3 regions of the Halomonas sp. TG39a genome follow, and region 2 is predicted to be linked to each of the others. Evidence: riboswitches for the same ligand, from Rfam matches in the RefSeq annotation. Region 2 holds a riboswitch; each other region holds the start of a gene.
What was found. Region 2 has a riboswitch for thiamine pyrophosphate ahead of thiM (hydroxyethylthiazole kinase). Riboswitches for the same ligand answer to the same signal wherever they lie in the genome.
Positions count from the first base shown of each region.

Region 1: it holds a riboswitch for thiamine pyrophosphate, as region 2 does, so the genes downstream of both, U738_RS20015 (sodium:solute symporter family transporter) here and thiM (hydroxyethylthiazole kinase) in region 2, are expected to answer to the same signal.
Region 3: it holds a riboswitch for thiamine pyrophosphate, as region 2 does, so the genes downstream of both, tenA (thiaminase II) here and thiM (hydroxyethylthiazole kinase) in region 2, are expected to answer to the same signal.

Region 1 is NZ_JQLV01000002.1:398,778-402,709, forward strand. Features, by position in the region: gene U738_RS20010 (sensor domain-containing diguanylate cyclase) at 1-368, opposite strand, end outside; gene U738_RS20015 (sodium:solute symporter family transporter) at 440-1,813, opposite strand; TPP riboswitch at 1,803-1,910, opposite strand; gene U738_RS20020 (peroxidase-related enzyme) at 1,987-2,589, opposite strand; gene U738_RS20025 (hypothetical protein) at 2,770-3,462, shown strand; gene U738_RS20030 (CoA-acylating methylmalonate-semialdehyde dehydrogenase) at 3,533-3,932, opposite strand, start outside.
Region 2 is NZ_JQLV01000001.1:3,819,485-3,823,416, forward strand. Features, by position in the region: gene U738_RS17205 (LysR family transcriptional regulator) at 1-650, opposite strand, end outside; gene thiE (thiamine phosphate synthase) at 647-1,279, opposite strand; gene thiM (hydroxyethylthiazole kinase) at 1,269-2,078, opposite strand; TPP riboswitch at 2,102-2,200, opposite strand; gene U738_RS17220 (hypothetical protein) at 2,255-2,599, opposite strand; gene gloA (lactoylglutathione lyase) at 2,836-3,372, shown strand; gene U738_RS17230 (DUF6164 family protein) at 3,382-3,750, shown strand; gene U738_RS17235 (cupin domain-containing protein) at 3,747-3,932, opposite strand, start outside.
Region 3 is NZ_JQLV01000001.1:773,741-777,672, forward strand. Features, by position in the region: gene thiC (phosphomethylpyrimidine synthase ThiC) at 1-1,366, opposite strand, end outside; gene tenA (thiaminase II) at 1,399-2,082, opposite strand; TPP riboswitch at 2,161-2,322, opposite strand; gene U738_RS03345 (putative quinol monooxygenase) at 2,612-2,914, opposite strand; gene U738_RS03350 (NADP-dependent oxidoreductase) at 2,975-3,932, opposite strand, start outside.

The sequences.
Region 1 (3,932 bases), on a different contig from region 2:
AGGCCTTTGGTCGTACTAAGCGGAATACCCGCATAAAAGCGAATACCGTCGACAGCTTTCACAAACGGATTGTCTGCAAAGCGTGGATCCTGTCGGGCATCGTTAATGATCAATGGTTCTGTGCCCTGAATGGTATAAGCGCAGAAAGCCACATCTCGGGGTGTCTCACGAGCCTCAACGCCAACACGTGATTTTATCCATTGGCGTTTAGCATCTATCAACGTCACCGTTGAGATAGGCACATGCAGCAGCTTGGTCACCAGCCGGGTGACGCGATCAAACGCAGGTTCATCAGGTGTATCAAGTAGGTCAAGCTCGTAAAGAGCGGCTAATCTCGCCTCTTCATTCGATGCTGTAGGGTAGCTCATTGTTATGTCACCCATTCAGGGTAGGTGTGTAGCTACCAGCATAACGCGATCAGCCTTTTACTGCCCAACACTCACTGTTTCTTGGTTAAACATGCGAGTAGTACACTTGTGAGCGTTGAGGCGATTAACGCACCAACGAACGGCCCCAAGGTAGGGATACTACCCGGAAAACTGGCGCCCACTACCCCGGCCACCAGGCTTCCTTGGCTTAACCAACCAGGCAAAATGGCCCCCAGCAAACCGGCGACACCACCCATAATGGCCGCCATCGGCGTCATGCGTTGCCATAAGCCGAGCAGCACAGGCACCACAATAGCGGCACACAGCAAGTCAGCAATCAAGAATAGCCGCAGTACCGACAGGCCCTGCAAGGCAATCACTACCACCGGGATCATCACGACGACCGTCACCCAGCGGGCAGCCACCAGCGAAACGCCCTGCTGCTCGCTGCGTGCCACCACGAGCGAAGCAATACCATTTTGAAGTGTATCAACGCTGGAGGCCACTAAGGTCACCGCCAACACCAAGGCAGGTAACGTCAGCCAAACGGGGGCTTCACTTAACAGAGCAAAAAATGGCATTGGGGGCTCGCCGAGCGGCACACCGCTCATCGCTGCCAACACGCCTAGACCGCCAATCACCATCACTACCACGACTGTCATCGCGCCGCCTAACCAGGCGCCGCGCCCCAAGCTTTGATTATCTTGAGCGGCCCATACTCGCTGCCAATAGCCTTGGTGGAAAAGGTTAGCGGCGGTGACCGCGATCACTAGCGTTAACGCTACGCTGAGCGCACTGGTGATAGGAATAGACGGGAGTGCAGCCTCACTGGGTATAGAGGGCAACCGCCATAGGGCCATGCCACCCACCACACACAGCAGCACCAGCAACAGCCACGCCTGCCAACGGTCAGTGGCAAGGCTGGCACGCAGCCCGCCCGCCGCGGTATAAATCAGCGTGGTAAGCGCCACACCAATAATCACCAGCGCGGGCGGCACATCGGAAAGCAGCGCGGTGATGGCCCCAATGGCGGTGAGTTCAGCGGCTAAAAAACACGCCATATAGGCGATGGAGACCAGGGTTACCCAGCGCCGTACACCAGGGCCATAGCACGCTTCAGCAAACTCGGCGATACTGCGCCCCTCCGGCAACGCACGGCGAATCTTCGGCCCATACAGTCCCAAGACAATAAATGGCAATGCAGAGCCTAGCGCATAGCCAGCAAGGGCTAGCGGGCCGACAAAGGCGCCTATTTCGGGGGGCGCAAAGAGTATCCATGCGCCCATACCGGAAGCAAGAAAGGAGAGCCCCAGGGTAGAAGCCGTTTGCGAGTTGCGGGCGGTGACGTAGTCGTCAAGTGAACCATCCACCCAGCGAGCACGTAGGCCTAAAAAAGCAAAGCAGCACAGCGCCGCGCCAAGCACGGCTGACGTCAGGTAAAGCATGTCGCGCTTCCTCCGCCGGTACTAACCGGATCAGGTTCCAGGGTCTGCGCAGTGCGCATCTCAGCCCTTTTGAGTAGGGGCTCCCCTGGCGACAGTGAATGTAGGTACGCTTAAGAACGGTGTTAACACTGATTCAGGAACTATTCTCAATCAGAATCACAGCTTAGTAAAGTTTAAGGTGTAATGGTCGCACTTGAGCGAGGCACACGCCCCATTAAGTAAAACTCCTCATTAGGCGGCGTGCCCGCCAATGTAACCAACCGATTCGACAAACCAAAAAATGCCGCTATGGCGCCTATATCCCAGCAGTCCTCTTGGCTAAAGCCCACTTCCAGTAAGCGCGTGAACCACTCATCGGTCATTTCACCGACATCAACAGCACAGTGCATGGCGAAATCGAGCATCACCCGGTGGCGCTCACTAATCGGCGCCACGCGATGGTTGATCGCCACTTGATCTGCGAGCAGCGGGTTTTTACTGTAAATACGCACCAATGCTCCGTGAGCGACCACACAATATAAGCAGCGGTTACGCGCACTGGTAGCGACCACAATCATCTCTTTCTCAACGTTGGTTAGGGTGTCCGATTCGCGCTCCATCAACGCATCGTGATAGGCAAAGAAAGCTCGGAACTCAGCGGGGCGATGGGCCAGCATCAGAAAGACATTGGGCACAAACCCGGCTTTTTCCTGCACGGCCAAAATGGTACTGCGAATATCTTCCGGCAGGCCATCCAATGTTTCAGGTACATTAAAACGACTCAACGATGCAGACATACTCACCTCTTTATTGTTAAATTTAAATATCTGGTAAAAACGGTTTAGCCGATGGATAACAAAAAGCTAAATGAAGAGACTTTTATTTAGTTGCTTCTCTCGCCATACTGGCTTACTAACCTAAGCAGAATTGCGACCTCCTCCTAAAAATATAAATAGCTCGTTCAAAGGGAAACCGCTATGAGCCATAACGAAGCCAAGGAACATACACCCGGTCGTCTAAACGAGCTGTTTGCTGACCCTTACCGAGCATTTGAAAATGATACCGATGAGCGTCAGCTGCATATTCGTATCATGTTGCATATGTTACTTGCCCGCCCAATGACACGTGGTCAAATGACCCTACGCGTTATCCATGGCTGGGAAAACGGCGGCTTTGAACCCGAAGACCTCCAGCATGTCGACTACCCTCTCGGTGGGGTGGCTGACTTTAAGCGCGCGGTGAAAGATTTTGAACACGCCTCTAAGCACAACACGCCGCTACCTGCCGACAAAGATGCCATTCTTGCTGCCCCGCTAGCCGATGCGATTGCAGGCGCCGAAGCCGAGGGCCAAGACCTCTCCAGCGAAATTCGCGAGACCCCAGCGCGCTGGCCTGCGTTTGAAGGCGGCTTAGCCCTCTATACGTTGTTTAAAATGTATCATCGCCTTATTTACAGTGAAGATGACAACTATCGCTGCTCTCAATGCATGACACCACTGGGTATGCGCGAAATACATGAGTTTCACCTTGAAGAGGGAGAGTTTGCGCTTCTGGTGCCTCCCGCTAATGAATTTATGCACGGGCAGTCACTGTTAGTTTTACACGAAAGTCAGCTTGACCCGATCGAGCAGTTGCTTGAAGAGAGCTTGCCTCTGTTTGATAACTTTTAAGCCCTGCGCCATCGGGTTCATCGGCCCCGCGTAAAGCCGGGCCGATGTGCGGCAGTTAAAATCGCTTCAATTAGCCAAGCGAAATGGTGCTGTTGATACCGCTGGATACGTTTTCCGGCTCAAACCAACGTGCCGTCACCGTTTTGGTTTGTGTCCAGAACGCGATCGCCTGCTTACCGTTAGGGCCTAAATCACCTAGTTTCGAAGCCCGCGAGCCGGTGAAACTGAAATAGGCAACCGGCACCGGAATTGGCACGTTGATACCAATTTGGCCAACGTCTATATCGGTTTCAAAGCGGCGCGCTACCCAACCCGAGTTTGTAAAGATAGAGGTACCGTTGCCGTTAGGGTTGGCATTGATAAAGGCAATCGCCTCATCCAGCGTTTCAACACTCACCACGCACAGCACGGGACCAAAAATCTCTTCCCGGTAAATGGTCATATCCGCCTTTACGTCAGCAAACAGAGTC
Region 2 (3,932 bases):
TTGCTTTCCAGCGGGCCACTGACCGTCAATGACTGTGTGGCAATCTGCCAGTCAGCGCTGTGCTGGCCGCTGCGATAGCGTAGGCAGTGGTGGTCGGCAAGGGCCTTAACGCTGCGGGGTTCACCGTGGATGGCAAGGTATTCAGGTGATGCGCAAAACAGCAGGCGGCAACGGGTTAGGCGGCGTGCCACTAAACTTGAATCAGGCAAGCTGCCGATACGAATGGCGACATCATACCCCTCTTCCAACAGATCAACGCGGCGGTCGTTCAGATCCAATCGCACTTCAAGCGCTGGATGGGTCTGCATAAATTGGGCAACGAGAGGCGCCAGGTAGCGAGTGCCAAAACTCATTGGCCCATTCACGCGTAGCCGTCCACGCACATCGCTGGTGCCTTGGCCTACTTCGGCGGCGGCTTCATCGAGCGCTTGCAGCACCCCTTGGGCGCGGGCTAAATAGCGCTCCCCGGCTTCCGTGAGATGCAGCCGTCGCGTAGTGCGCTGTATCAGTCGCGCACCCAGTGTCTCTTCCAGCGCCATGACCTGGCGGGATACGCGGGTGCGCGAAATATCCAGCGCTTCGGCAGCCCGGGTATAGCTACCCAGCTCGGCTACCCGCACAAAAGCGACGATGTGCTCTAACTGGTTCATGACGCCGAAACAGCTTGGAAAACCTGAAATGTCCGTGCCGCCTGGTAGGGGTCGGGTTGGCCACAAATGGCCGAGATCACCGCTAGGCCGTTCGCTCCCGCGCGCTGCACGCTAATCGCATGGTTGGCTTTCAGCCCGCCAATGGCCACGCTGGGCAGCGGGCACGCCTTGACCAACGACGCCAGGCCGCCAAAGCCGATGGGCTGGGCATGATCCTGCTTACTCACGGTAGCAAACACCGGGCCAATACCCACATAATCGAGTAACTCCACCGGTGCAGCTTCTAGCTGGGCGAGGGTGTTGATCGACAGGCCAATAATCGCCTGCTCACCTAACAACCGACGCGCCTCTTGAACGGCAGCGTCGCTCTGGCCAACATGCAGGCCATCCGCTTGGCTTTCCAGCGCCACCTGTAAACGGTCATTAATGATCAGCGGCACACCGGTACCCGCCAGCACCGCTTTAAGCCGTTTGGCTTGGGCTATCATCTGTTCATCGCTGGCGTGCTTATCACGCAGCTGCACGATGGTGACGCCGCCTCGTACCGCTGCCTCAACCGTCTGCTCCAAGCCAATGGCGTCGCACAGCGCAGCGTCGGTGACTAAATAAAGCGATAGATCAAACGGCATGGATAGCCTCCAACTGGGCATGGGTGGTGAGGTCGTCAGGGGTGAGTTGATAGAGCGCATCCAACAGTGCGACCTGGAAGCTTCCAGGCCCCTGGGCGCTGCTGCCCGCCCGCTCACCAGCGACGGCAAAGCAGGCCAGCGCGGCTGCCGTTGCGCCCAGTAGGGCATCGCGATTGGCAGCCACAAATCCCGCCACTAGTGCGCTCAGCCCACAGCCCAGCGTTGTTACACGGGGCATCAACGGGTGACCACCGTTAATACGGTAGTGTTGCGCACCGTCCGTTACCCAATCACTTTCGCCGGTCATCGCGACAATACAGCCGTGTTTTTGCGCTAATGCTACCGCTGCATCTACGGCTTGGTCGGTGGCGGCGGTAGCATCCACGCCGCGCCCTTGGCTGGCTAAACCGTTAAGGGTAAGAATTTCTGACGCGTTGCCACGAATCACGCTGGGTTTAGCGGCGAGCAGTTTCGCGCACAGCGTTTGGCGATAGCGCGTGGCGCCAACGGCGACGGGATCCAATACCCAAGGAATTGCGTGTTGATCGGCAGTCGCTGTGGCGGTCAGCATCGCATCGGCCCAGTGGGAGGAGATCGTGCCAATATTGATCGAAAGCCCCGCGGAAATAGCCGTAAACTCGGCGACTTCTTCAGGCGCATGCAGCATGGCGGGCGACGCGCCGGTGGCGAGCAGCAGGTTGGCAGTGCTGTTCATGGCCACATAGTTGGTTATGCAGTGAACCAGAGGTGTCACTGCGCGCAGCGTCTCTAGGTAATCGCCAAGCGGGCGTAGGGTCATAGCATCCTCCCGGCAGGGAGGTGGTAAGCGTTACCACGACTCCCTACGCCGGTGTTATCCGGTTCAGGTTCAAAGGGTGCTTCTCAGCCCGCCGGTAACGGAGGGCGCCCCTGTCGAATGATTACTATCCTTGCCTGGAGTAGCCCTGTAAAGCCCCGAATGCGGACGATGGCCCTCTAGCGAAACGAAATACGTGTACCGTAGGTGAGCATTTCGTCAGGCGTTATGGCTTTCCCCTCTACCCCGATCATCTCGTCGCCGCACTGGTCAGCGAAGGTCAGTACGCCGTGGGTCAGGCCCAGTTGACCTAGGGTGTCGCGTATCTCGCCCGTGCCCAAAAAAGTGCTGACATGGCCCTTGTTGTCGCTCAGGTCAGACACGCCGTTGGCGTGATGAAAACGCACTTTGTAGATGCCATCCATGGATTCAACCTCCACAATCGGCGAAAAGCCGTTGTGCAAGGCATTAGAAAGTTGCTTTAGCGTCAACTGGTCACCCAGCGTCATATCAATCGAACTCATGGAAAACTCCTGGACGGCGCCGTCAATGTGAAGCGTCGCTCATGTGGCAGGAACTGCTTTTTGTAAAGCTTATGAATAATAAGTGTAGGGGTTTTGTTTATGATTGCCAGTACGCTTATGGATAGCGTAATACGACGCTGCCTATGTACTTGTAAGGGCTGGTATTATGACCCTAAAGACCCCATGGTAAGCGGTATGTAAGGTGCAATGATCGACATCAACGACAGGAGGGCGAAATGAGTTTTCAAGGCGAGCAGCACCCCGGCGTCGTCGCCACCCCACCCCAAACCCAAGGGTTTCGCTTAAACCACACCATGCTGCGGGTGAAAGACCCTGAGCGCGCGTTGGCATTCTACTCAAACGTGTTTGGCATGCAGGTAATGCGGCGGCTGGATTTTGAAGAGATGCAGTTCTCGCTGTATTTCCTGGCTAGCTTGGAGCCCAGCGACAGCGTGCCGGAAGATGCGCAAGCGCGTACCGCCTGGACCTTCAGCCAGAAAGGGCTGCTGGAGCTGACCCACAATTGGGGCACCGAAGACAAGGATGACTTTGCCTACCACGATGGTAACGCCGAACCCCAAGGCTTCGGGCATATCTGCTTTAACGTGCCGGATTTAGCGGCGGCTCAAGCGTGGTTTGACCAGCATGATGTCACCTTTGTGAAACGCGCCGATCAGGGCAAGATGAAAGATGTTATCTTCGTTAAAGACCCGGACGGCTACTGGATCGAAGTGATTCAGGCAGACCTGATGGTGGGGAAGAGCGACTCTTGAGGCACGCCAATGGCTGAACTACTGTTCCGGCTGCGCCACGTTACCGACGAAGAAGCCATGGAGGTGCGTGACCTGCTGGCCGCCCATGGCTTTGATACCTACGAAACCCAGGCGGGGTTTTTCCGCCTGGGGGTCGATGCTATTTGGCTGCGCAACCCGCATCAGCACGACGCAGCCATCGCGGCGTTAGAGGCCTATCAGGCGGAGCGCCTGGAGCGTGTCCAACGGGAACATCAGGCGGTGGTTGAGCGGGGCGAGCAGATGACGCTATGGAAACGCCTAGCAGCCCACCCCCTGCAGGTAGTGCTGGTGCTATTAGCGGTGACGCTGATTGTCGCCCTCACGCTTTTGCCGTTCCTGGGGCTGTCGCGGGCCTAAGCTGCTGGCAGGTGGCCGCGCTTGAGGTACATCATCACACCATCATCACCGGCGGTTAATGCCGGTGCCGCACCGCTGGGGTAGCGGCACCAGGTGCCCGCCGTGTAGCTTTGCTCTCCATCGCTCAGCGTGCCTTCCAGAACCAAAAACTCCAGACCGCCCAGCAGCGTGGGGTAGGCAAT
Region 3 (3,932 bases), 3.0 Mb from region 2:
ATGTATAGAAGGGCGCTTCGTCGCAGTATTCCAACTGCTTATCCATGTTCTCTTTCACCAGGTGCATGGGCACGTGGCCGGGGCCTTCGATCATCACCTGCACATCGTGCTTCCAGGCGATATGGGTCAGCTCGCCCAAGGTTTTTAGCTCCGCCATTTGCGCTTCATCGTTGGCATCAGCCACTGAGCCGGGGCGCAGGCCATCGCCGAGGGAGAACGCCACATCGTACTGCTTGCAGATCTCGCAGATCTCTTCGAAGTGGGTGTACAGGAAGCTCTCCTGGTGATGGTACAAACACCACTTGGCCATGATTGAGCCGCCGCGGCTAACAATACCGGTGACCCGCTTAGCGGTGAGCGGCACATAGCGTAGCAGTACGCCCGCGTGAATGGTGAAGTAGTCCACCCCCTGTTCGGCCTGCTCGATCAGCGTATCGCGAAACACTTCCCAGGTGAGGTCTTCGGCCACGCCTTTGACCTTCTCCAGCGCCTGATAGATAGGCACCGTGCCAATCGGCACCGGCGAGTTGCGCAGTATCCACTCGCGGGTTTCGTGGATGTTCTGCCCAGTGGAGAGATCCATGATGGTGTCCGCGCCCCAGCGGATGCCCCAGGTCATCTTATCCACCTCTTCTTCGATAGAAGAAGTCACCGCCGAGTTACCCAGATTACCGTTAATTTTGACCAGGAAATTACGGCCAATAATCATCGGCTCGCTTTCTGGGTGGTTGATGTTATTGGGAATAATCGCCCGCCCGCGGGCCACTTCATCGCGCACAAACTCGGGGGTGATCTCTTCGGGCAGGCTGGCGCCAAAGCTCTGGCCTTTGTGCTGATGGCCCAGAATGCGCTCTACTTCAGCGGTACCCAGCGCTTGACGGCGCTGGTTTTCGCGCAAGGCGATAAACTCCATTTCCGGGGTGATAATGCCCTGGCGGGCGTAGTGCAGCTGGGTCACGTTCTTGCCCGGTTTTGCTCGGCGTGGTGTGCGGGTTAGATCAAAGCGCAGCTGGGCAAGCGTCGGGTCGTTGGCGCGGCGGTTGCCGTAATCAGACGTGGGGCCTGATAGAAATTCGGTATCGTCACGCTCTTCAATCCAGACCCGGCGCAGTGCCGGTAGGCCACGGCGTAGGTCAATCTTGGCGTCAGGGTCGGTGTAGGGGCCGGAAGTATCGTAGACCAGCAGCGGTGGGTTCTCTTCATCAATGCCGGTGGTTTTGGTCGGTGACAGTGAAATTTCCCGGAACGGCACACGGATATCCGGGCGCGAACCTTCGATATATACCTTACGTGAACCGGGCAGCGGCGCAATGGCGGCGGCATCGACCTGGGCGGTTTCGGCTAAAAAATGGCTGGTTTTGCTCATTACGGTCTCCTTACGATTGTTGTTTTGCAGGGTTAGTGAGTGGGGTCTGCGTCTATCAGCGCTAAGCCCATCTGCCAGAAATCGATTTCCAGGCGGGTGGCGTCGCGGAAGATTTTGCTCAGTTCGGCAAAGCGGGCGGGCGACACATCGGCAAGGCGGGCATTGAGCCACTCAAGCTCAGCCTGCATGGCTGCCTGAAACTCCTCGCCTTCGTACATGGCAATCCAGGCATCAAAAGGGTTTTGCGCTCCGCGCAGGGTAGAAGGCTGGTCGTTCAGCCAGTTGGCAATTTCGCCGTAGCCGACCAGGCAGGGGGCCAGCGCCACGTGCAAATCCAGCAGGTCGCCGCGGTTTCCGGTATCCAAAACATAGCGGGTGTAAGCCAAGGTGGCCCTGGCTTCGGGGAGTTCGGCCAGCTCTTGCTCGGAAATCGCCCACTCCTGACAAAAGCCCACGTGCAGGCCCAACTCCACATCCACAATGGCTTTCAAGCCTTCATGGGCCTGGCGAAGATCGGCAAGGGTGGGGCTTTTATAGACAGCCAGCGCATAGGCGCGGGCGAAGTGAATCAAAAACAGGTAGTCCTGCTTTAAATAGTGTCGAAACGACGCCTCAGGCAGCGTGGCATTGCCCAACTGACGCACGAAATCGTGCTCAATATAGGCGCGCCAATCTTGCTGGCAGGCGGTGGTGAGATCAGTAAAGCGGTAGCCCATGATGCCTCCGGTGGTAATGATCCGGGGGGTGGGCGAATAAGATCGAGGAAATGGCGCGGAAGGTGGCGTGAAATGAAGCCGTGGCCATCGCTTGATCCCTACGCCGGTACCCGCGCTGCGACTTGTGTAAGTAGCAGCGCATTAGCCGGATCAGGTTCAGCGGGACCAGCGCTCGGCAGCATTAATTGCTACGCCCTGCGCCATCTCAGCCGGATTTCACCGGCACCCCGTCAAGCTGTTCGTTGGTGGAGTGTAGGAGGCGGGCGGGGGAGATGCAAGGGGCTGGCTATTGCTCTTGGGTAAAGGTGGAAGTTGATGTGATAGTGGTAGGCCGTCGCTATGCTGAGGCTATAGCGCCTAGCCCTATGGCTGCAGAAGGCGGACTGGAGCGCGCTTGCGACATCGGAGAAGAGGTTCGTTAAATTTGCTTAACGAGCTGCAATGCACCACAAACACTTCTTAGTCGGGCTGCTTCACAGGTGTAACGGATATAGTCCAGCTATGCGCGAAGGCTTTGTTTACAGAGTTTCTAATCCTCCCTGAGGCCACGTTCATTCAATGCATCGTACTTGCGGATATCAGCGCGCATCCTCCCGCTCCATTGATGGACAAACTGTACGGTCTTGTCGGCGTTTAGGTGGGCAGTCAGTGCGGCTTGATCAACCCAGCGCTCCGAAACTATCAATCGTCCGGCGTCCGCGTCATCCACCGCAGCGTCATAAGAAATGTTTCCACCACGCCGCCGCGTGGTGGCGGCAAGTACTTTTAGGTGGGTCATAAATCGCGCTAATTCAGCCGGGGCGACGTATAAATATCCGGTAACGATGAGCATGTTTTATTCCTCATAATACCGCCGCTGGAGCAAGGAATTGCTGTGATTGGCGGCAACAATTTACTGTTTAACGACAAGCACGACCTTACCTTGAACGCCGCCTTGCATAGCTCTCTGATGCGCAGCCGATGCTTCTGCCAACGAATAGGTACTGTCGATAACGATCCGAATGGTACGGTCGTCGAGCAAGCGACCGACCTGCGCCAGCAGCATTCCGTTTGAGTGCACCTGTAGTGAGGAAACCGTAATCCCTAGCCTGTCGGCTTCATCCCTGGCAGAAAAGCCCAAGGGGTTGACCAGAAAGAGCGAGCCGCCTGGTTTAATAATGCTGAGGAAGCGTTCTATGTTCGGGCCACCCACAGCGTCAAGCACCAGATCCACGTCATGTGCGACCGTTTCGGCGGCTGCCTTGGTGTAATCAATGAAGTCGTCAGCACCCAGCTCGCGAAGAAGCTCTTCATGCTTACCTGAAGCAACCGCGATCACACGCGCCCCTTTCCATTTAGCGACTTGAACCGCTAGATGCCCCACGCCACCGCTAGCTCCATTGATCAAGACGGTCTTGCCTTCGAGTGGGACAGGCACATGCCGAAATGCCTGGAATGGATTGGGTAGGTCATTACCAGGATCAACCAGAAACTGCCAGACAGTAAGCAGTGACATTGGGGCACCTGCTGCCTCGACATGAGAAATGCCCTTTGGCTTCAACGCTAGGTGGCTTTCAGGAACGCTGACATATTCGGCATAGGTGCTGCTGCCCGTCATCAGGTCTTCGGGAAAACGCCCCATTGCAAAGACGTGGTCACCTACGCTGACTTTGGAAACCTCGTCGCCAATGGCAGCAACGACCCCTGACACATCAGTGCCCAATATCAACGGGAAATGTGGGCTAGGCTGCCATTCTGGAGGTAGCGCCCGATAGCCGTCGCGCAGGTAAAGGTCTGGTGGGTTAAGACTTGCCGCATTAACTTGGATAAGCACTTCACCGGCTTGTACTTCGGGTCGGGGCGTATCTTCG